One region of the Arthrobacter glacialis genome, then DNA from elsewhere that is predicted to be linked to it. Evidence: predicted binding sites of a transcription regulator. Region 1 holds the regulator's gene; the other holds the start of a gene.
What was found. The regulator Rex, encoded in region 1, represses fermentation and respiration genes when NADH is low (regulators of the CRP and FNR family bind a similar motif). The targets are predictions, from matches to a motif close to CTTGTGAANNNNTTCACAAG.

Region 1 (11,337 bases):
GGCTGCAACTCGGCGATCAGCGCGCTGATGCGCTCCCAGTCATATTCACGCCCCTGCGAGCCGGCGCCGTCGAACCACAGCTCTGCCAGCTCACCGTAGCTGCTGCACAGCTCACGCAGCTGGGCCAGGTAAAAATCGTCGTAAGCTTCCCTGTCCGGGTAGCACGCGGCGTTTCTGTCCCAGGGCGAGAGGTAAATGCCCAGCTTCATGCCGAACTTCCGGCATGCAGCGGCCACCTCGGCCACAACGTCACCATCACCCCCGCGCCAAGGCGAGGATGCCACGGAATACTCCGTGGTGGCCGTGGGCCACAGGCAGAAGCCGTCGTGGTGCTTGGCCGTCACAACAACATATTTGGCACCCATGGAGACTGCGGTGTGGACCCACTGTTCGGCGTCCAGCTCGGTGGGGTTGAAGGACGCCGCGGGCAGGGTCCCATCGCTCCATTCCTTGCCATGGAAGGTGTTCAAACCGTAGTGGAAGAACGCCCCCATGGCGTCTCGCTGCCAGACGAGTTGTGCAGGGGTGGGGATCACGGAATGCATGAACCAAGCTTTTCACAACATTGGAGCCAGGTGGCTCCAATGTTGTTGCTAGCTGCCAACCCCGGCGTAGGAGTGCAGGCCGGAGAAGTACATGTTCACAATGGTGAAGTTAAAGACCACGCAGAGGTAGCCAACAATGGACAACCAGGCCGCACGGGTGCCCGTCCAGCCCTTCGTGGCGCGGGCGTGCAGGTAGCCGGCGTAAACCACCCAAATAACAAACGTCCACACTTCCTTGGTGTCCCAGCCCCAGAAGCGGCCCCACGCCTTTTCCGCCCAAATGGAACCGAACATGAGCGTCAGGGTCCAGCCCACAAACGCAATGCCGTTGATCCGGTAGGAGAGATTTTCAAGGCTCAAGGCGTTGGGGACAAGGCGCATCACGGGCGCCTTGTCCTTCTTGCCGGCAGCAATGGAGGCCTCGCGGCGGGTCTGGAAAAGTTGCAACACCGACATGGCAAAAGTCAAGGTGAAGAACGCCGAGGACAGAACCGCAATGGAGACGTGGATGATCAGCCAGTAACTCTGCAGTGCCGGCACCAGGTGGCCAACGGGTGTCCAGAACGCCACGGATGCGGCAACCACCATGACAAGCACCAAGCCAATGACAAAGGTACCCAGGAAGCGCAGGTCGCGGCGGGTCAGCACCAGCAAGAACACGACAGCCACGGCAAAGCTGCCCGTGGTGCAGAACTCGTACATGTTGCCCCACGGGACGCGTCCTGCCGCCAGTCCGCGGAAGAGCACCGCGGCACCTTGCACGACGGCGGCAACCACAGTCAGTGCCACGGCGACTCGGGCAACAACACGGCGTTGCTTGCCGTAGCGCATGGAATCGCCAGCCGTAATGCCGTCGGAGCCGGCATGGGTTTTGCTGCTGGGCCGGACTCCGCGATCCTGCGGGCCGGAATCAAGGCCCTGGCCTGCCGCGCCACGGGCACCCACAAGTGCCGCTTCCTTGCTGTTCAAGGCATCGCTGGCGGCCTGCTCGCCGGCCAATCCCTTTTTGACCGCCTGGCTAAAGGTCACCAAATCCCAGGCGTAGGCGCAAAAAGCCACCGCGTAGGCCAACCCGGCAACCAGCATGAGCTGCTCACTAAGTTGGGCGAAGCCTTCATTGATCTCTGGCATTACTGATCCTTACTTGCCGCGGTAACGTGCTGCGCGGAGTCTGTTGGTGCGGAGTCGTTGTTTGTTGTTTGTGCCTGCTCACCATTTTGCCCCGGCGCATCCATTGGCACCAGCCATTTGGCGTGTAAGGCTTTGTTAATGGCTGCGTATTCGCCGGCCAGACGATGGTCCTCGCCGCGGGCCAGGAGGCCAAATTCCACCATGGTGCGTCCGTCGGGATGGTTGCCCGTCCGCACCCACACACGGCGGCGGTTCAGGAACAAGGAGCCCATGAGGCCGGCCAGCGCCAGGAGTGAGAAGACCAAGACGTAGCCTTGGCCCGGATCGTGCCTGATGTCGAGGGCGGCGAATCGCTTGATGCCGTCAAAACTGATGCTGCCGTTGCCATCAGGCAGGGTGTAGCTCTGCCCTGGAACCAACACGATGCCGCCTGCATCGACGTTGCGTGAGTTGATCTCCGTCAGCTTGGAGGTGTCCAGGGTGTAGACGTTGCGTGGCACACCGTTGTCCAGGCCCAGATCGCCTGTGTAGGCGTTGAGGTTCAGCTGCGGGTTGAAGGGGTCGGGGTCCGAGCCAAACGCCACACCCTTTTCATCGATGAGCGCCGTGGGCAGGAAGAAGCCCACAAATCCAAGTTGGTTGGGCTTGGCGTCGGGCACCTTGATCACCATCAAGGAGGTGTAGGCGCCGTCCGTGGGAATCGTGATGACGGGGCCTTGGAAGGCCACATCGCCCTTGCCATCCTTGACGGTGACTACCGGGGCGTAGCCGTTGCCCACCAAGTACAGGTTGGTGCCGCCCAGAGCAACTGGCTCGTTGACCTTGAGGGTCCTGCTTTCAGCCTCCGCGCCGGGGCCGTCCTTGACGCTCAGTGTGGCGTTGAAGTCCAGTGGCTGGCCGTAGTGGGCCTGCGTTGACCTGTCATACTTGACCACCAAACGGTCCAACTGTACTGAGTAGGGGCTCAGCCGGTCATCACTGAAATTGGCTCCGGGGGTGAACGTGTCATAGCTCATCAAGGTGTTGACAAAGGTTTCACCCTCCACCAAAACGCGCTGGCCGCTATAGCCGAACAAGCCGCTGAAGCCAATGGCGGCCAGAACACCAATCATGGCCGTGTGGAAGATCAGGTTGCCCACTTCCTTAAGGAAGCCAATCTCGGCGCCCACCGAGGGCCGATCAGTGTCAAGGTCACGCACATCCACCCTGTAACGCCGAGCCTTCAACATCGCCGCTGCGTCCTCCACAGCAGTGTGTGCGTCGATTCCGCTCCCGGCCGGGATTTCCACCGTGCCGTATTCGGCAAGCCGGGAAAGTCGCTTGGGGGTGCGCGGGGGTGCGGAGCGCATGGCCTTGTAATGAATCTTGGCGCGCGGCAGAACACAGCCAATCAAGGAGGTGAACAGCAGCAGGTAGATGGCGGCAAACCAGGGCGAGGAGTACACGTCAAAGAGTTTGAACCAGTCCATGATGGGCCCCGAGGTGGGGTTGTCCTTCAAATACTGGGTCACTTCGGCAGCGTTGGTTGAGCGCTGCGGGAACAAGGAGCCAGGCACGGCCGCCACGGCCAGCATCAACAGCAGGAACAAGGCGGTGCGCATGCTTGTCAGCTGCCGCCAGGCCCAGCGCAGCATGCCGATGAGCCCGAGTTGGGGCAGCACAACGTCGCCGCCAGCTGGCTGCGACTTCTTGCGCTTGGGCTCTTTCGCCGGCTTGGGCTCTTCCACCACTGTCTCTTTCATTAGATTGGCAATCTCACTTCGTTAGCAAACCAAAACTGCAGTTGATTGATCCACGTGCCCCACAAGCCGGAGACCATCAACAAGCCCAATGCAATCAACAGGCCGCCGCCAAAGAACTGCAGTCCGCGGCGGTGCTTGCGGAAGAACGCCAAGGCGCCCAGTCCCTTTCGTGCACCCAGGGCGATCAGCAGGAACGGCAGGCCAAGTCCCAGGCAGTAAACAAAGGTCAGGAATGCGCCCTTGGCCGCATTGGGCCCGTCTGAAAACGCCAGCAGCTGTACTGCACTGAAGGTGGGGCCAATGCACGGAGCCCAGCCCAATCCAAAGGTTAGCCCCAAAATGGGTGCGCCCCACAGCCCTGCCGGGGGTTTCGCGTGGATCTTCGCTTCACCTTGGAACCAGCTCATGCCGCCCAAGAACACAACACCCATGAAAATGACCACGACGCCCAGCACCTGGGTGACCCATGCGGCGTCGGGCCCCATGAGCCACGCACCCAGCTGGCCAAAGACCGCGCCTATCAGCATGAAAACCACTGAGAAGCCCAGCACGAACAAGCCAATCCCAGCGAACATCCGGCCGCGGCGCTGATCCTGCAAGTCGGCCCCGCTGAGCCCGCTCACATAGCCCAGGTACCCGGGAACCAGCGGCAGCACGCAGGGTGAGAGGAAGGAGACAAGCCCGGCCAGTAAGGCAACGGGCATGGCCAGCAGCATGGAGCCGCTGAGGATTGTCTCAGCAAATGGATTGTTCATGAAGGGTGGGTGGCCGCTAGTTTTCGGCCAGGGCCGTGGTGAGGAGGGCCTTCAGGGTGCCCTTGTCCGCAACGCCCAGGATGCGGGCGCAGACGCGGCCCTTTTTATCCAGCACCAGAGTGGTGGGAACGGCGGCCGGGGGCACAAACTTGGTCAGCGCCAGCAAAACACCGCCGTCCTTGTCCACGATGCTGGGGTATGTCAGGCCAAAATTGCGCTCAAACGCTTCGGCCGTGGCCTTTTCATCGCGCACATTCACGCCCAGGAACTCCACGCCCTTGGCACTGAATTCGGTGTTGAGCGACTGCATGTCAGGGGCTTCCAAACGGCAGGGGGCGCAGGCCGCGTACCAGAAATTCAGCACCGTGACCTGGCCGAGGAAATCTGCCGCGTCAACTTTTTTGCCGTCGAAGAGGGTACCCGTGAACTCAACCGGTTCTTTGCGGTCAGCGGCACCGTATTCCGTCACTGAACCGTCGCCGGCAATGTAATTCTTGTTGTCTCCGGCGTTTGCCTGCTCTGCCAGGGGGTCCTTGCCAGTGCAGGCAGCCAGGACTACCGCCAACGCGGCGCCACCAGTGGCCATCAATGATCGCCGGCTCATCGAGGAAGTCACGATGGTGCCTTTCATTCTTAGGGGAAGCCATCGCGCAGGCGCAGAAACGGCATTATGTTCTACGCTACGTCGAAAAGCTGATTGTCAGCTGTGTGCCTTGTGACGGTAAGGCTAGGCGCCGGGGGTGGTTGCGGCACCGGGCAGCAGCACCGCAGCAGGTTCGCTGTAGAGAACATCCACCACGTCGTCGCCGTCGAACGTCAAGGAGGTCAGGGACGCCAGCGTGCACTCGCGGTTGCGCGGGTCATGCCACAGCGGCTTGCCCTCGGCGCTGCGGCGGGTGGCCCAAATGGGCAGCTGGTGGCTGACCATGATGGCCTGCGCGCCGTCGCCGCCCAATTCGAAGGCACGACGGCGGGCATCCCGTGCCGCTTCGAGCATGCGTTCGGCTTGGGCCGCGTACGCTTCACCCCATGACGGCCTGAACGGGTTCACAAAATAAGGCCAATGCTTGGGCTTGCGCAGCTCAGCCTTGCTCATAGCCAGGCCCTCAAAGTGGTTCTCCGCCTCGATGATGCGCGGATCCGTCACGATCTCCAGGCCCAGTGCAGCAGCCGTGGGCTGCGCCGTTTCCTGCGCCCGGGTCAGCGGTGAGGCCACCAGGTAAACGGGGGCTGCGCCGTCGGCCGCCTGGGCCGCAAAATGCTCGGCGACCATGTCAGCCATGGCCCGGCCACGCTCCGAAAGATGAAATTCGGGAAGCCGGCCGTAGAGCACGCCATCGGGGTTGAAAACCTCGCCGTGGCGCAAAAGATGAACAGTTACTCGGGACATGTTTCCCAGTTTCTCAAAGTTAGTTGGTTAGGGGTTAATCCGTTGCCGCTAAAGTTTTTTTGGAACACGGGAATATTAGATACAAACGCATGCTTATACCTATCGATGGGCAACCACTGCGGATGTCCGAAGCGCAACTTTCAACGCAAAACTTTCCCCAAGGAGATCCACATGTCAGTAACCACCATTGAATCCACCGGCCTCGCACAGGGCATCTGGAACCTCGACACCTCACACAGCACCGTGGGCTTCGTAGTCCGCCACGCAGGCATCTCCAAGGTTCGCGGCCAGTTCACCGACGTTGAAGGCGCACTGACGCTCGGCGAAACCCTCGCCGAGTCCTCAGTGACCGCCACCATCCAGGCAGCCAGCTTCAGCTCAGGCGACGCCGGCCGCGACGGCCACGTCAAGAGCGCCGACTTCTTCGACGTCGAGACGTTCCCCACCCTCTCCTTCGTTTCCTCCAGCGTTTCAGGTGACGCCGAGGACTTCGAGCTGACCGGCGAGCTGACCATCCGCGGCATCTCCAAGACCGTCACCTTCAAGGGCGAGTTCAACGGCGTTGCTGTTGACCCGTTCGGCCTGACCCGCGCAGGCTTCGAAGCCAAGACCGTCATCAGCCGCAAGGAATTCGGCCTGACCTGGAACGCAGCCCTGGAAGCTGGCGGCGTATTGGTCTCCGATAAGGTCACCATCACCTTGGACGTTGCCTTCGTCAAGGCTGCATAACCTTCAACACCCGTAATACGAATGCCGGTTCGCCACTGTGGCGGGCCGGCATTCGTGCTACCACTTAGTACACCTATACAAGTGCTTGGGCCAGGACTAGGGTACTGCTATGAGTACACCGAATGAGTTTGAAGGTACCGAGCACTCAGGCTCGCAACCGTCTCCTGCCGGTTCCCAGCCTGATCCCAACACTGCCGCCCCCGGTCATCAGGCACCCGGGCCACAGACGCCGCCACCGGGGTACCAAACACCCGGCCCGCAGGCACCCCCTCCGGCCGGATCCATGCCGCCTCCGGGATATCAACAGCCCGGCTACCACGCTCCGCCGCCCGGCTATCAGCAGCCCGGGTATCAATCTCCGCCGCCCGGCTATCAGCAGCCCGCTCCCCGACCGGCCGGAGACTCCAAGTTTGAAATGCCAAAAGACACTCCCCATTCAATGAATGACGTCATGCCGGTGGGCGGCTTTGGCGGGATCTTCAAGATGGACGGTCTGCCGCAGCTACTGAAGATCTCCTACATCATCTGGCTGGTCTCGGCAGGCCTGTGGCTGCTGGGCACGTTCTTCTTGCTGATCGGTTCATTGTTCGCTTTGGGCGCCAGGGACAATTCCATCTTCGGCATCACCGTCCCGGGCAGTGGAGCCGAGATCCGTGCGCAGGGCGTCAAGGGAATCGTTGTTGCCATCATTTCCCTAGTTCTTATAGCTGCCATAATCATTTGCGCCATGAAGCTCAAGGAAGGCATGCAGTGGGCCCGGATGGCGTTGTCGGTCATCGCCTTCCTGAGCATCGTTCTGCTGTTCTTCGGCGCTGGCGGTGGCCTGCTCGGCATTGTGGCCGCTGTGTTGATGTGGCTACCAGAATCAACGGCCTGGCTTAACTCCCGGGCCAGGGGAGTCACGCCTTAGCAAGCCTTAGCAACAAGAAGTAGTGAGCAAAGACAGAGGTCGCGTAGGGTTTAGAGCAAACCCCACCGCGGCCTTTCTCTTTGCCTGGCCAGCTTCCTGGCACAAGTGTTCAGCCCGCCGCGGCAAAACTGAAAGAGCAGCTGCCATGACCACACCCGGTGAAGAATCCCAAGAGCACCCCACTCCCCGCCCGGGAAGCTATGGGGAAATAGCCCCCGGTGTCCCCCGCTATGGCCAGTACGCCCCTGCCGGATGGGAACCGCCGCAGGACGTCAAGGACGCCCAGGCAGCACTCTCCTCGTCAGCGGCACTGCCCCAGGCGTCCCAATACCCCGGATTTCAGGGTGGCCCCGCCGCCAACACTGGTGGTGGCTCCGTTGACCCGCAGTCAGCCTTGGTGCCTCCTGCCCGTGTCATTCTGGCGGTCCGCTTGATCATGACCGCCGGCATCCTGCAGGCGGCATCCGTGGTGGCGCTGCTGCTGGTGCTGCTGGTACCGGCAGTCAAGGAAAGCGTCATGGAAACTCTCCGGGCATCCATGTCGGATTACCCGGCCTTGACGGAGGCCTATGCGGACCCGGCCATCGTCAACGCAGCCTTGTTCATGGCGTTCGTAATCAGCATTGCCATGACGGTGGTTTATTTTTGGCTGGCCATCAAAATTCGACGCGGTGCCACGTGGGCCCGGACCACAGCCCTTGTGCTGGCGTGCTTTTCGCTGCTGATGCTGGGGCAGCTGAATCCCCTCAGCTTCGTCCAGATTGGGCTGGGATTGGTAGCTGTGGTTTTCCTGCACCGCTCCCCCGCCAAGGAGTTCTTCCTGGCTCACAAGGCCCGCAAGGGTGCCAACCTGTAATCTTCTCCCACGCCTGCCCGGCCTCGTGGCCTCGTGAACGGGGAGTAGTTGTTGATGTTTGGGTAAAACATCAACAACTACTCCCCGTTCACGAGGCAAAAAGGGCTGTGCGCAAACGTTGCCCCCGACTAAGTGCCCGGGCTGTCCTGCTCCAAGGTCGGGTCCTGCAGGCGCTGGGCGTGGTAGGCCAGGATCTGCAGCTCAGTGGCCATGTCCACTTTGCGCAGGTTCACGTTGTCCGGGACACTCAGGGCCACGGGTGCAAAGCTGAGAATGCTGTGGACACCAGCCGCCACCACCCTGTCGCACACGGATTGTGCCACCGCGGCAGGAAGCGCCAGGACCACCATGTTGGCCCGGGTGCCTGCCAAAACTGATTCAAGATGCGCCACGTCGCTGACCCGCAGCCAACCGATCTCGTTCCCCACCAGCAATTGATCAGCATCGAGCAACGCCACAACATCAAATCCGCGCGATTCGAACCCGGCATACCGGGCAAGGGCCCTGCCCAGGTTACCGGCACCAACTATGGCCACCCGCCACTCGTGGGTCAGACCGAGTGCCTGGGCGATCTGCCGGCTCAAATTCGCAACCTCATAGCCAACACCGCGTGTGCCGTAGGAACCCAAGTGGGAGAGGTCCTTGCGGACATTTGCTGAGCCCACTCCGGCGGATTCGGCCAGGGCTTCAGAGGAGACGTTCTCCACTCCGTCAGCAAGCAGGGCATTGAGTGTGCGCAAGTACAAGGTCAGGCGGGACACCGTGGCGGGGGGCAGCTGCCGGGCCTGTTCGGCCGGCTGGTCACCCGGGGTCTGCACTGGGATCAAGAAAACACTCCACATTCTCAAACTAGGCCGCCCCAGGTGAGGAACAGGTGTCCGCAAGATCCGCCGTTGGCCTTAGACCGTTTAAACTACTGTATGACCTGTCCTTGGTCCTCACCAAAAGCCGCGCCTTGACCCGGCAGACAACAACAGGGGCAGCGGACGGCCTCGCGTTGCACCGTTCTAGGCGTCCGCCATAGCCCGCTCCAGGATGGTGCGGAGGCGGACGGGGTCGATCTGCCAAAAATCACGCTGAATTCCGTCCACCAGGACAACAGGAATTTCCTCACCATAACGGGCCGTGAGCGCGGCATCGCCGTCAAGGCTGAGCTCAGACCAGTCCAGACCCAGCCCACCAGCCACCTGGGTGAGCACCTCGCGGGCGTCGTCACACAGGTGGCAGCCCTCCTTGGTCACCAGCTCCAGCCGCGGAACACGGCGGGTGGGAGTGGTTTGATTTTTTGCGGTGTCGGGAGCAGAATCCATGCCTACAACGGTACTCGTCTGGACGGGTTCGCACAGCTGGCACGCGATTTGCCAGCCAGCTGCGTGCCTCCGCTGCCGAGAAATGAAAGTTTCACCACAGTTAAGCCCCACTTCAAGTGGCGTGAGCGGCATAGACGGGCTGGATTGACTAGACTCGATCCATGCCCGACGTGATTACCAACAGTGCCGAGGCCACCTCGACCACTGCGCACCACCAGGGCGAGGCAGCTTTCTTTGATGTGGACAACACCCTGATGAAGGGTGCCAGCTTGTTCCATGTGGCCCGCAAGATGTATCAAAAGCGCGCCTTCACCCTCGGTGACGCTGCCGGCTTCGGTTGGAAGCAAACCAAATTCATCCTGCGCGGCGAAAACATGAACGACGTTCATTCGGTTCAGGATTCTGCACAAAAACTCGCTGCCGGCATCAGCGCCGAATTTGTGCGCCAGCTGGGTGAAGAGGTCTTTGACGAAATGATCGTCTCCAAGATCTGGCCCGGCACCAAGGCCCTCACACAAGAACACCTGAAATCCGGCCGGCAAGTTTGGCTGGTGACAGCCACCCCAGTGGAGGTTGCCGGCGTTATTGCCGCGCGCCTGAACCTGACCGGTGCCCTAGGCACCGTGGCAGAAATTGAAGACGGCGTGTACACAGGACGCCTGGTGGGCGAGATCCTGCACGGTCCTGCCAAGGGACGGGCTGTTCGTGAACTGGCCGAACGCGAAGGTTTGGACCTCGCCCGGTGCTGGGCCTACAGCGACTCTTATAACGACATTCCCCTGCTCACCGCTGTGGGAAACCCGGTGGCCATCAACCCCGACGCAAAACTGCGCAAACATGCCCGTGACAACAACTGGCCCATCTACGACTACCGCTCCGGGCGTCGCGCAGCAACACTGGGACTGAAGGCAGCCACCGGAGTAGGCGCTGTCTACGGTCTGTGGAAGGGCATCTCGATCGTCCGCCGCCGCTGAGTCGTCAGCGCCGCCGTCGGACATGAAAAAAGCACCCGTCCACCGAAAGGTGAACGGGTGCTTTCGCAAAAAAAGAAGATTTACTTCTTGTTACGACGCTGGTGACGCGTCTTGCGAAGCTGCTTACGGTGCTTCTTCTTGGACATCCGCTTGCGGCGCTTCTTAACTACTGAACCCATGAAAGTTCCTCACAAACTGCATAGAAGGCCCCAAATGAGGCCCAAACGATTAGGTCGACCGATCGCAGGAATCGGTCAAAGCCGAAAATGGATCTTTCCTAGACTACCGTGCCTAACCGGTCTGCGCCGAACCGGAAGTTCCAGCAGTCCCTGTGCCATCCACCACCGCACCCTTGAGGAACGCCTCAACCGCGTTCTGCGGCACCCTGTATGACCTGCCAAAGCGGACAGCCGGGAGCTCTCCGGCGTGCACCATTCGGTACACGGTCATGTTTGACACGCGCATAAGAGCGGCAACTTCTTGAACCGTCAAGAAGTGCACATCGGAGAAATTCTGATCCTGTGTCATGACCGTACCTCGATGTTCGCTGGCAAAAGACTCTTCAAGCGTCCGACTCACAGCGCCTTCTGCCTCTAGCGCTAACTCTAGGGGCAGAAGGGGCCACTGTGATAGGTGTTCAGTGCATCTTTGCCAAGTGCATCTTTGCCAAGCGCGCGGACGTTAGGCAGCGCTTGCGCTGTTGTTGCGGCGCGCCCGTGAGCTGCGTGCAAGGTTGGCCAGCACATCGGCGCTGACATCCCAGTCCATGCAGGCGTCGGTGACACTCTGGCCGTAGTTCAGCTCAGCGGTTCCGGCGGCAACCTGCTCAACATTGAGGTTTTGGGCCCCGCCCATCAGGAAACTCTCCAGCATGACCCCGGCAATGTTGTGTGCGGAGGCGTCGTCTACTTCCAGCTGAGCACCAATTTCCAAGGCCACCTCGGCCTGGCGGTGGTGGCTCTTGCCGGAGTTGGCGTGGCTGGCATCAACAATGA
Region 2 (11,337 bases), on a different contig from region 1:
CAGCCGGAGCGTTATAGTGCCGGTAACTCGGTCACTTTAAGTTTAGAAGGTTGCCCGGGATGGTGGAGCCGGTTATCCACAGACCTCTTATCCTTGGCAGACAACCCGTTCACAATGGCCACGGCCAACCATCTTTCAAGAGATTCCGCGTCTACTGACCGTAGCTGCGAGATGCATGGTTGCACACGGGTTTTTGTGCCTGCGGTCAGCACAAAATTCGTATAAAGCTGCCCACTACCGTTTTCGCGGCCGACCCGCCAAGCCCCGGAGCGGAGACAAAAAAGGCGTGCCCGCCCCGTACAAAAACAGGGAAAACACGCCATGAAGTTGGATAGGGCAGCCGATACGCCGGGTTTTGTCATCCGCCGCAGTTACCCGCGGCGGAGAGGCAACCATCCATCTACGAACGCCGTTGCCGACGCCCTCTAGCAGCCTACCCAGACACTCGGGCGAACAGCCCTCAAACATGCCCTGTCTGGCCTTGCTCCGGGTGGGGTTTACCTAGCTTCCCTAGTCACCTAGGGAACTGGTGGTCTCTTACACCACCGTTTCACCCTTACCTGCTCCAGCCGTTGCCGTGCAGGCGGTCTATTCTCTGTGGCACTGTCCTGCGGGTTACCCCGAGTGGGCGTTACCCACCACCCTGTTCTGTGGAGCCCGGACGTTCCTCGAGCCACTTGCGTGACGCGCGGTTGCCCAGCTGCCCTATCCAGTGGTCAAGTCTACAGGGCGAGGGGCCACAAACGAGCGCAGCGAGTTTGGGGTGCCCTGTGGACGCTAGCTGCTTGGGCGCCCTGCGGGGAACGCACCCACGGTGGGCCGGCATGCAAAAGGCGGGTCCGGCGTCGAACGTGAATGTTCGACGCCGGACCCGCCTTGAGTGCGAAACGCTAGACCAGAGCTGCTGCCTGCGGGGCAGCGGCGTCGAGTGCTGGGAAGGCGCGCGGGTGAACCCCGGCCATTTCCTCCATGACGCGGACCACCTGGCAGCTGTAGCCGAATTCGTTGTCGTACCAGACATACAGCACCAAATGCTTGTCGTTGCTGATCGTGGCCAGGCCGTCCACAATGCCGGCGCGGCGGGAGCCAACAAAGTCGCTGGAGACCACTTCGGGCGAGTCGATGAAGTCGATCTGCTTGCGCAGGCCCGAATTCAGCGACATGTCGCGCAGGTACGTGTTGACCTCATCCTTGGTGGTGCCGTTTTCCAACGTCAGGTTCAGGATAGCCATGGACACGTTCGGGGTGGGAACGCGGATGGAGTTGCCGGACAGCTTGCCCTCAAGCTCGGGCAGGGCCTTGGCCACGGCCTTCGCGGCGCCCGTTTCGGTCAGCACCATGTTCAAGGCGGCCGAGCGCCCGCGCCGGTCACCCTTGTGGAAGTTGTCCGTCAGGTTCTGGTCATTGGTGAAGGAGTGCACCGTCTCCACATGGCCGTGGACAATGCCGTACTTGTCGTTGAGGACCTTCAACACGGGGGTGATGGCGTTGGTGGTGCAGGAGGCGGCCGTGACTATCGTGTCGTGGTCGGTGATGGTGCCGTGGTTGATGCCGTGCACAATGTTCTTCAGCGTGCCCTTGCCCGGGGCCGTCAGCAGGACCTTGGCCACGCCGCGGCTCTGCAGGTGCTGGGACAGGCCCTCCTCGTCGCGCCAGCGGCCCGTGTTGTCCACCACCAGTGCGTCGTGAATGCCGTACGCCGTGTAGTCGATGGTGGCGGGGCTGTCCGAATAGATGACCTGGATGGATGTGCCGTTGGCCAGGATGATGTTTTTGTCTTGGTCAACGGTGATGGTGCCGTTAAACGGGCCATGCACGGAGTCGCGGCGGAGCAGGCTGGCGCGTTTGGTGAGATCGGCGTCGCCGCCCTTGCGCACCACGATGGCACGCAAGCGCAGGCCGTGGCCGCCGCCGGAGTGTTCAATGAGGATCCGGGCCAGCAGGCGGCCAATGCGGCCGAAACCGTAGAGAACCACGTCAGTGCTGGTGCGCTCGTCGGCGCCAAAGCGATTTACGACGTCGGCCAGTTCAGCGCGCAGGAACGTCTCAAGGTCGCCCTCGTCCGAGGCCTTGAAGTTTGAAAGGAGCCGGGCCAGGTCAAGTGAGGCGGCTCCCAATTGCAAGGTGCCAAGCACCTGGAGCAGCGGCAGGGTTTCTTCCACGGGAAGTTCCACGTCGTCAACCTGGCGGGCAAAGCGGTGGGCCTTGAGCAGGCTGATGACGGACTGGTTGATCAGTGACCGGCCATGGATGCTGGTGAGAACATTGTTGTCCCGGTAGAGCCTGCCGATGAGCGGAATCATTGCTTCCGCCATGGACTCACGCCCAATCCAGGAATCCAAGATTGTGTCGCAGTTGTTTGTCACGAGTTGTTGCACCACGTAAGTACCCTCTTCTAGCTCAAAACACCCTTGGTTCAAGCCAAAACCAGTGTGACAGCGCGCCGAGGCTACGCGCGAGTTCAGTGATTCAATTCACTAGACCGGTCTACGCCCACACCCGCCGCCGCCTCGCGAACGGGCAGTAGTTGCTGATGTTTGCGCCCAACATCAACAACTGCTCCCCGTTCACCTGGCGCACGGTGTGGAATGTGAGCGCAGAACCGGCCGCTAAGCTCAAGTGTGCTCATTTTGCTTCCCCCTTCCGAAGGTAAGACCCCCGCCGATGCAGGAACTCCTGTGGATCTGGCCGAACTCAGTTTCCCCGAGCTGACACCAGCAAGGACTGAGGTGGCGCTGGCGTTGGCTGCCGTCTCCGAACAGCACGACGCGCTGAGCCAGCTGGGCGTCGGGGCAACGTTGGCCCACGAGGTGCACCGCAATACCAGGTTGGTCCAGGAGCCGGCAGCCCCGGCCCACACCATTTACTCGGGAGTGCTCTTTGATGCCCTGGGGTACGGCAGCATGACGGCAGGACAAAAGAAGAAAGCCGACTCCACAGTGATGGTCATTTCAGGTCTTTGGGGTGCCGTGCGCTTTGGCGACAGTATCCCGGCCTACCGACTGTCGATGTCTGTTGGGCTGCCAGGTCTGGGCAAGTTGGCCAGCTACTGGAAGCCAAAGCTGGCCCAAGCACTCAATGCTCACGCCGAGGGGCACCTGCTGGTGGACTGCCGCTCCAGCAGCTACGCGGCAGCGTGGGCGCCGGACGCGGCATGCACAGTGGCCATCAACGTTTTCACCGAACGCGACGGCACCCGCAAGGTGGTTTCGCATTTTGCCAAGCACACGCGAGGGGAATTGGCGCGGCACCTGATCACCCGCCGCGGCAATGCCCCGGAAACGCCGGCGCAGCTGGCCAAGGCGGCCGGCGAAAAATGGGCCGTGGAGTTGGTTGCCGGCACGGCCCGCAAGGCACACGCGCTGAACATCATTCTGACTGGCTGACAACTCGCTCCAAACGCAACTGGCCCGCAGTAGTGGTTGAAAATTCGCGAAAATCGCGGCTTTTTCGACCACTACTGCGGGCCAGTTGAAATTAAGGCCTTAGCCCCACTCCTCCGAGCGGACCAGGATGGCACCGGAATCAGGGCAGAACACAATCGTGTCCGGTGCGGCCTTCTTGATCTCCACCAAGTCCCCGGCACTGAGGTGCATGCCTGATCCTTCCGATTTTCCGTGGAACAACCGAGCGGCACCCACCCCATATTTGGCCAGGGAACGCTCGTAGATGGCCAGCAGTTCAGGGGCAAAGGTGGCGGTCAATTCGGCACGTTCAGCCAAGGTGGCATCGCGCTCCATTTTCAGGGCACCGAGTTTGCTGCGTAGTTCATCAACTACTTCATCAAGCACCGACTGCATCTGCTTCACCAGGGCAAGTTGTGCGCCTTGGCGTGCCGTTGCTTCCTCGAACGCCTCCATGATCTCCAGCTCGGTGTCTTCGAGCTCGCCGCGGCGCTTGTTCAGCGACACCAGCTCACTCTGAAGGGCCATGAGATCCTTGGACAGGCCCGTGCCGCTGTTGAGTTTGGCGTCGTCGCGCTCAATGCGCGCCACCACGGCTGCCACGTCATCTTCAGCCTTTGTCAGTGCCCGCTGGGCATCGCTGACGGCCGTGTCCAGGACCACCAGATCACTCTTGGCCACGGTGAGGCCTGAGTGAAGATCAGGAAGCCTGGGGTCTTCCTTCAAGGCCTTGGCTTGAACATCTAGAGCCCGTAATTTGCCATCCAGTACTTGGATATCCAGCAATCGCATCTGCTCTGCCGGTGCTGCCTTAGCCATGTAATTCCTCCTGCTACATCAAGTGGGTGGTGCAATCCTTATGACAGCCTAGTTCCCGGGCGTCAGTATGAAGTCCCATGGGTCCGTGTTGGTTTGGCTGACAACCAATTCGGCTTCAAAACCTTGGTCTGCAAGCACGTTGCCCAACGCCTTGGCCGCCGCCGGCAGCCAGAGCCACTCGCTGGCAAAGTGTGAGAGATCAATCAGATATGGTTTGCCGTCCACCCGGGCCTCACGGGCTTCCGACGCCGGATGGTGGCGTAAGTCTGCCGTGACAAAAACGTCGGCGTCGCTGGAACGCACGGCATCAAACAAGCTGTCCCCGGACCCGCCACACACGGCCACCTTGCGGACCAGGGCATCCCTGTCCCCCGCAACCCGGACGCCGCCAGCCACGGCTGGCAAGGTGAGGAACACTCGGCCGGCCAAATCGCCCAGTTTTTCAGCACCAGGCAGCAGGCCCACCCGGCCGATGCCCTCTTCGACCAAGCCATGGGCTGCGGGCATCAGCGGCTGGACCTCACTGAGTCCCAGGACATCGGCCAAAACATCTGAAACACCTCCTACGGCGCTGTCGCCGTTGGTGTGCACTGTCAGCAGGGCGCAGCCGCCTTCGATCAACCGGTGGATGGCCCGCCCCTTGCCGGACGTTGCGGCTACTGAATTAACGCCTTTCAGCAACAAGGGGTGGTGGGTGATGAGCAGTTGGGCACCCCACTCGAGGGCCTCATCAATAACTTCCAGGGTGGGGTCCACGGCAAACATGATCCGGTCCACTTCGGCTTCGGGCCGGCCCACCACCAGGCCAACACGGTCCCAGTCTTCGGCAAGCGATTCAGGCCAGAGCTCTTCCACCGCCAGCAAAACATCGGCAAGCACGGGTGTTTCCAAACCCTCAGCAGTGCCGGGCTCAAGAAGCTCCGTGTCAGGTTCCGTGTCAGCGATCTCCACGCCCTCAGTGGATTCGCCCGGGGATTCCTGGCGTTCCGCGTCTTCGCGTCCTGCGTCTGCGTCTTCCGCGTCTGGAACAACGTGGGGCTTGGGAAAAGTTGGTTCCATGCTCATGCTTCTACTTTACTGGCGTGCAGCCCCTGCGCGGCGCGGGAATGGACGCGGCGCTGGATGACTTATAAATAGACATGAAGACTTTTGTATTAGGTGGCGGTTGTTTCTGGTGCTTGGACGCCGTATATCAGATGACCAGGGGGGTTGAATCGGTGGTGTCCGGATACACCGGCGGCGCGGTGCCCAACCCCAGCTATGATCAGGTCTGTTCGGGCATGACTGGACATGCTGAGGTAGTGTCGGTGACGTTCGATGAGGATGTCATCCCCGCTGACATCATCTTGGACATGTTCTTCACCCAGCACGATCCCACCACATTGAACAGGCAGGGATACGACACCGGAACCCAGTACAGGTCCGCCATGTTTTACACCGATGCCGAGGATGAGGCCGCCTTCCGGGATGCCATTGTGCGCAACCAGCCCAATTGGCGCCACCCCATAGTGACCGAGGTGACTCCTCTGGGCCAGGTGTACCAGGCCACTGCCGACCACCAGAATTTTTACGCACAGCGTCCCGAAGTGGGATATTGCCGGGTTATTATCGACCCCAAGATTGCAAAAGTAAGAAAACATTACGCCCAGTGGCTCACGGCCTAGGAACCGGCAGAACCGCTGGTTACGCTGTGAATTAGCACCCATCCACGCGCGCATTTGGATCAACTGAGCTCGTGACGACTTCTTGAGAGTAGGACCTTACATGGCACGGATTTATGACAACGTCACGCAGCTTGTGGGCGGCACCCCCCTGGTTCGACTGAACCGCCTGACGGCGGGTTTGAATGCCACTGTGGCAGTCAAGCTCGAGTTCTACAACCCTGCCAACAGCGTCAAGGACCGGATCGGTGTTGCCATTATTGACGCCGCCGAAGCGTCCGGGGAGCTCAAGCCCGGCGGCACCATTGTGGAAGGCACCTCCGGCAACACGGGAATCGCCTTGGCCATGGTGGGCGCTGCCCGCGGCTACAAGGTCATCCTGACCATGCCGGAGACCATGTCGACCGAACGCCGGGTCATGCTGCGCGCTTATGGTGCTGACATTGTCCTGACCCCGGGCTCCGAAGGCATGCGCGGCGCCGTGGAGAAGGCCAAGGAAATTGTGGCCAGCACGGAGAACTCCATCTGGGCCCAGCAGTTCGCCAACCCCGCCAACTCGGCCATCCACTTCGCCACCACTGGCGAGGAAATCTGGGACGACACCGACGGCGCAGTGGACATCTTGGTTGCCGGCGTAGGCACCGGCGGTACCATCACCGGTGCCGGCCAGCTCCTGAAGAAGCGCAACCCCAATGTGAAGGTTGTTGCTGTGGAGCCGATTGATTCGGCCATCCTCAATGGCGGCACACCCGGACCGCACAAGATTCAGGGCCTCGGCGCGAACTTCATCCCCGAGGTGCTCGATCAGGACATCTACGACGAGGTTCTGGACGCCACCTTGGAAGATTCCGTGGCCACGGCACGCGCCCTGGGCAACCAGGAAGGCATCCTGGGCGGCATCTCAGCCGGCGCCGCCGTGTGGGCAGCCCTGGAGCTGGCCAAGCGTGAAGAGAACGCCGGCAAGCTCATTGTTGCCGTGGTTCCCGACTTCGGTGAGCGCTACATTTCCACGGTTTTGTACGACGATATCCGGGGCTAATCCCCACACCAGGGCCCGCACAGCACAGATTGTTCCCGCATCATTGACGCCGCAGCGTCGATGATGCGGGTCTTCTGGTCTGTGGGCCCGACCGCATTGCGAACTCCGCCGAAGAAGAACGACGGCGACCAACTGAAAGAAGTCTGTGGGATTTATCGGCAGAATACGTGAAGACCTAGAGTCGGCCCGGTCACATGACCCCGCCGCTCGTGGTTCCATGGAGAATTTTTTTGTCTACTCCGGCCTGCACGCCATTTGGATGCACCGGCTGACACATAAGATGTGGGCCAACCCAGGGCTGCGCTTCCCCGCCCGGGTGCTGTCGCAGCTGACGCGTTTTGCCACGGGCATTGAGATTCATCCCGGTGCCACCATTGGCAAACGATTCTTCATCGACCACGGCATGGGCGTTGTTATTGGCGAGACCGCCGAAATCGGTGACGACGTGATGATTTACCACGGTGTCACCCTCGGCGGACGTTCACTGGCCAAAACCAAGCGCCACCCCACCATCGGCAACCGGGTCACCATTGGCGCCGGGGCAAAGGTCCTGGGCCCGATCCACATTGGTGACGATTCCGCTGTGGGGGCCAACGCCGTCGTTGTTAAGGACGCGCCAGCCAATTCCATCCTCACCGGCATCCCGGCGATCGTTCGGCACAGGGATGCCAAAAAGGAAATGGCTCCCGCAGTGGACCCGGCCGAATACATTGACCCGGCCATGTGGATCTAGCCGGATCCAGTAAATAGTCTTAAAGTTCGACGGCGGCCGGTGACTTCCTTGGGGAAGTCACCGGCCGCCGTCGAACTTTAAGAAACTATGACGCAGTTGGTGCTAAAAACAGAGACGTTTTTAGCACCAACTGCGTCATAGTCGGGCCGGGGAGGCTAGTGCGTGTCTACTGCACTGATCTCGGACTTGTCGCCACTCCACTGGGTGTGGAAGGTTCCTTCAGCGTCAACACGGCTGTAGGTGTGGGCACCGAAGAGGTCGCGCAGGCCCTGGGTCAATGCGGCGGGCAGGCGCTTGCGGCGCAGGCCGTCGTAGTAGGCCAGTGAGGAGGAGAACACCGGGACGGGTATGCCCAGCTGCACGGCTGTGGAGACAACGCGGCGCCAGGCCGGAAGCACCTCAGCAATTTCGGCTGCGAAGGCCGGGGCGAACAGCAGGTTCGCCGGCTTGTCCTCGGCAGCGTAGGCCTTGGTGATGTCCTTGAGGAGCTCGGCACGGATGATGCAGCCGCCACGCCACAGCGAGGCAATCTCATCCAGCTTCAGGTCCCAGTTGTACTCGCCAGCAGCGGATGTGAGCATGTCGATGCCCTGTGCGTAACTGATGAGCTTGGAGGCGTAGAGCGCCTGGCGAACGTCTTCAACGAAGTCGGCGCCGAGTTCAACAGCAACCTCGTGGCCGGCCAAAACTTCCTGGCCGATGGCACGCTGGTCACGCTGCGAGGAGAGTCCGCGAGCGAACACGGACTCGGCGATGGCGGAGATGGGCGAACCCAGATCCAGGCCGGACTGGACAGTCCAGCGGCCCGTGCCCTTCTGGCCTGCGGAGTCAACAATGACGTCAACCAGCGGCTTGCCGGTCTTAGCGTCAACGTGGCCCAGCACTTCGGCCGTGATCTCGATCAGGAAGGAGGCCAGCTGGCCTTCGTTCCACTTGCCGAAGATTTCAGCCTGCTCAACCGGCTCGATGCCAGCGGCGCTGCGCAACAGGTCGAAAGCTTCACCGATAACCTGCATGTCGGCATATTCGATGCCGTTGTGAACCATCTTGACGAAGTGGCCGGCGCCATCGGTGCCGATCCAAGCGCAGCAGGGCTGGCCATCAACCTTGGCGGAAATCTTTTCCAGCAGCGGGCCAAGTGCATCGTAAGATTCCTTGGAGCCACCGGGCATGATGGACGGGCCCAAGAGAGCGCCTTCCTCACCACCGGATACACCAACGCCCACAAAGTGGAGATTCTTCTCGGCCAGGGCAGCTTCGCGGCGGCGGGTGTCCTGGTAGTGCGAGTTGCCGCCGTCGATGATGATGTCGCCCTCTTCCATGAGAGGCACGAGTGCATCGATCACGGAGTCAACGGGGCCGCCGGCCTTGACCATGATGAGCACGCGGCGGGGCTTCTCCAAGGACTCGACCAGCTCGGCCAGGGTCTCGGTGCGGACAAAATTGCCCTCGTCGCCGTGGGCGGCAAGCAGCGCGTCGGTCTTTTCCACCGAGCGGTTGTGCAAGGCAACGGTGTAACCGTTGCGGGCCAAGTTGCGGGCCAGGTTGGCGCCCATGACGGCCAGTCCGGTCACGCCGATCTGTGCGGAGCCGATTTGTGCAGACATACTACCTCCAGAATGAAATGAACAGTTTCCTACAGCTTATCGGGGATGGCGCCGGTTCCCCAGCCGGTTCCATGATTTGGATACGCAATGTGACATATTGGGTAAGCCATCGTGGCAACCGGATGCCACATGGTCAACTCAAGCCCCGAAGTTGAGCAAAACTTTGCCCGACATGGCCGAGTTCTTTGCCATCTCAAATGCCTCCAGACCATCAAGAAGTGCGTATTCGTGCGTGATGACGGGATCCACCACCAGCGATCCGTCAGCAAGAGCGGCAATGACCTCGTCAATTTCATCATTGAAACGGAATGCACCCACAAGCTCCAGCTCGCGGGTGATCGCCAAGGAAATGGCAACCGGTTGCGCACCGGAAGGTAAAAGCCCAACCATTACTACGCGCCCGCCGCGCACTGCCCCCTTGATGGCCGACGCCAGGCCAAAATGGTTCCCGGAGGATTCAATGACAACATCTGCCTCGACAGCAGAAATTGCGTCATCATCGGCGGCTTGCAGGAGCGCATCTGCGCCCACAGCAGCCGCGATCTCCAGGGGTTTGGCATACATGTCCACGGCGGTGATGTGGCTGGCGCCGGCCCGTTTGAGAACCGCTATGGCCAGCGTGCCGATGGGCCCGCATCCCACCACGAGCGCCGATTTGCCGCGAACATCGCCTGCACGGGCCACGGCATGCCAGGCCACGCTGGCGGGCTCAACCAGCGCCGCCCGGCGCAGCGGCAGGCCTTCAGGCAACGTCCGCAGCATGCGGGTGGGCAGGTTGGCGTAGCGCAGGAACGCCCCGTCAGTATGGGGATGGCGGGCAGCGCTGCCAAGATACGTGCACCCGGGGGACAGATTGGGCCTGTCGCTGGGGTACTTGGCCGCGCCGGGGCCCGGCGTGGCGGGGTGGACGGCCACGGGTGTCCCGACGGCGGGTCCCGTGCCATCCACGGCAGCCCGGGCCACCACGCCAACAACCTCGTGCCCCAACACCAGGGGGTCCTTGAGGATTGACTCCCCCGCAGCACCGTGCAGCCAGTAGTGCAGGTCAGAACCGCAGATGCCCCCATAGGCAATCTCAATCACGGCTTGATCGGATGCGGGTTCGCCCAGCGGGACGTCCGCAATGCGCAAATCCCCCTTGCCGTCGGCAACAACAGCGGGAGCGCTTGCGGGAAGTGCTGAGGATCTTGTCATTGTCGCCATCTTTCTAAACCACTACCGTCATGCCGCCATCAACGAAGATGGTCTGGCCGTTGACAAAATTGGATGCATCGGAGGCCAGCCACACGGCCGGGCCGGCCAGGTCCGCCACGGTCCCCCACCTATTGGCCGGTGTCCGCCCCAGAATCCAGGAGTTGAATTTTTCATCGTCAACCAAGTTTTGGGTCATCTCCGTATGGATATAGCCGGGTGCGATCCCATTGATCTGCAAGCCACCGGCGGCCCACTCAGCAGTCATGGCGCGGGTCAGGTTGCGCAGCCCGCCCTTCGCGGCCGTATAGGCGGCGATGGTGGGGCGGGCCAGATCAGTCTGCACGGAACAGATGTTGATGATCTTTCCGTGGCCGCGGGCCAACATTCCCCTCGCAGCCTCACGCCCCACCAGGAACGCACTGGTCAAATCAGTGCTGATGACCCTGTCCCAGTCCTTCACCTCCATGTCCAGCAGCGGGACACGGTGCTGGATGCCGGCGTTGTTGACGAGGATTTCAAGCGGCCCAACATTTTTCTCTATCCAGGCGATGCCCTCGGCGGCGGCCACGTCGCTGGTGACGTCAAAGGCCAGAGAGCGGATCTGGTGGGGAGCGAAGTCAGCTGCCATGGCGGCTTCGGCGGCGGCCAGCCTTTCCGGGTTCAGACCATGGAGCACCACTGTAGCCCCGGCATCGGCCAGCCCGCGTGCCAACGCGTTTCCAATGCCCCGGCTGGATCCTGTCACCAGGGCAACCCTGCCCGTCAAATCAAACAATCCACTCATTCGTCAGTCCTTTTTCTTCTCAAAGTTTCCACTCGCCTTGCCCCAGCATTATTGCGATTTGAGCGGGTGTGGGCCCCGGCCGAAGCGCGACGGGAT

Region 2: the regulator Rex is predicted to act here: its motif matches at 2,462-2,481, upstream of CVS28_RS09915 (glyceraldehyde-3-phosphate dehydrogenase).

Annotation. Positions count from the first base shown of each region.
Region 1 is NZ_PPXB01000001.1:211,877-223,213, reverse strand. Features, by position in the region: gene CVS28_RS00980 (alpha-L-fucosidase) at 1-545, opposite strand, end outside; gene ccsB (c-type cytochrome biogenesis protein CcsB) at 594-1,676, opposite strand; gene resB (cytochrome c biogenesis protein ResB) at 1,676-3,418, opposite strand; gene CVS28_RS00965 (cytochrome c biogenesis CcdA family protein) at 3,418-4,173, opposite strand; gene CVS28_RS00960 (TlpA family protein disulfide reductase) at 4,190-4,777, opposite strand; gene CVS28_RS00955 (histidine phosphatase family protein) at 4,901-5,563, opposite strand; gene CVS28_RS00950 (YceI family protein) at 5,735-6,292, shown strand; gene CVS28_RS19555 (hypothetical protein) at 6,402-7,202, shown strand; gene CVS28_RS00940 (hypothetical protein) at 7,348-8,058, shown strand; gene CVS28_RS00935 (redox-sensing transcriptional repressor Rex) at 8,187-8,885, opposite strand; gene CVS28_RS00930 (glutaredoxin family protein) at 9,066-9,368, opposite strand; gene CVS28_RS00925 (HAD family hydrolase) at 9,530-10,342, shown strand; gene CVS28_RS00920 (30S ribosomal protein bS22) at 10,423-10,521, opposite strand; gene CVS28_RS00915 (helix-turn-helix domain-containing protein) at 10,634-10,870, opposite strand; gene CVS28_RS00910 (3-deoxy-7-phosphoheptulonate synthase) at 11,024-11,337, opposite strand, start outside.
Region 2 is NZ_PPXB01000006.1:286,633-297,969, forward strand. Features, by position in the region: RNA gene rnpB (RNase P RNA component class A) at 329-708, opposite strand; gene CVS28_RS09915 (glyceraldehyde-3-phosphate dehydrogenase) at 891-2,381, opposite strand; gene CVS28_RS09920 (YaaA family protein) at 2,622-3,386, shown strand; gene CVS28_RS09925 (zinc ribbon domain-containing protein) at 3,486-4,223, opposite strand; gene CVS28_RS09930 (Nif3-like dinuclear metal center hexameric protein) at 4,272-5,288, opposite strand; gene msrA (peptide-methionine (S)-S-oxide reductase MsrA) at 5,363-5,887, shown strand; gene cysK (cysteine synthase A) at 5,988-6,923, shown strand; gene epsC (serine O-acetyltransferase EpsC) at 7,069-7,656, shown strand; gene gndA (NADP-dependent phosphogluconate dehydrogenase) at 7,812-9,263, opposite strand; gene CVS28_RS09955 (L-idonate 5-dehydrogenase) at 9,402-10,457, opposite strand; gene CVS28_RS09960 (SDR family oxidoreductase) at 10,471-11,241, opposite strand; gene CVS28_RS09965 (NAD(P)-dependent oxidoreductase) at 11,337-11,337, opposite strand, start outside.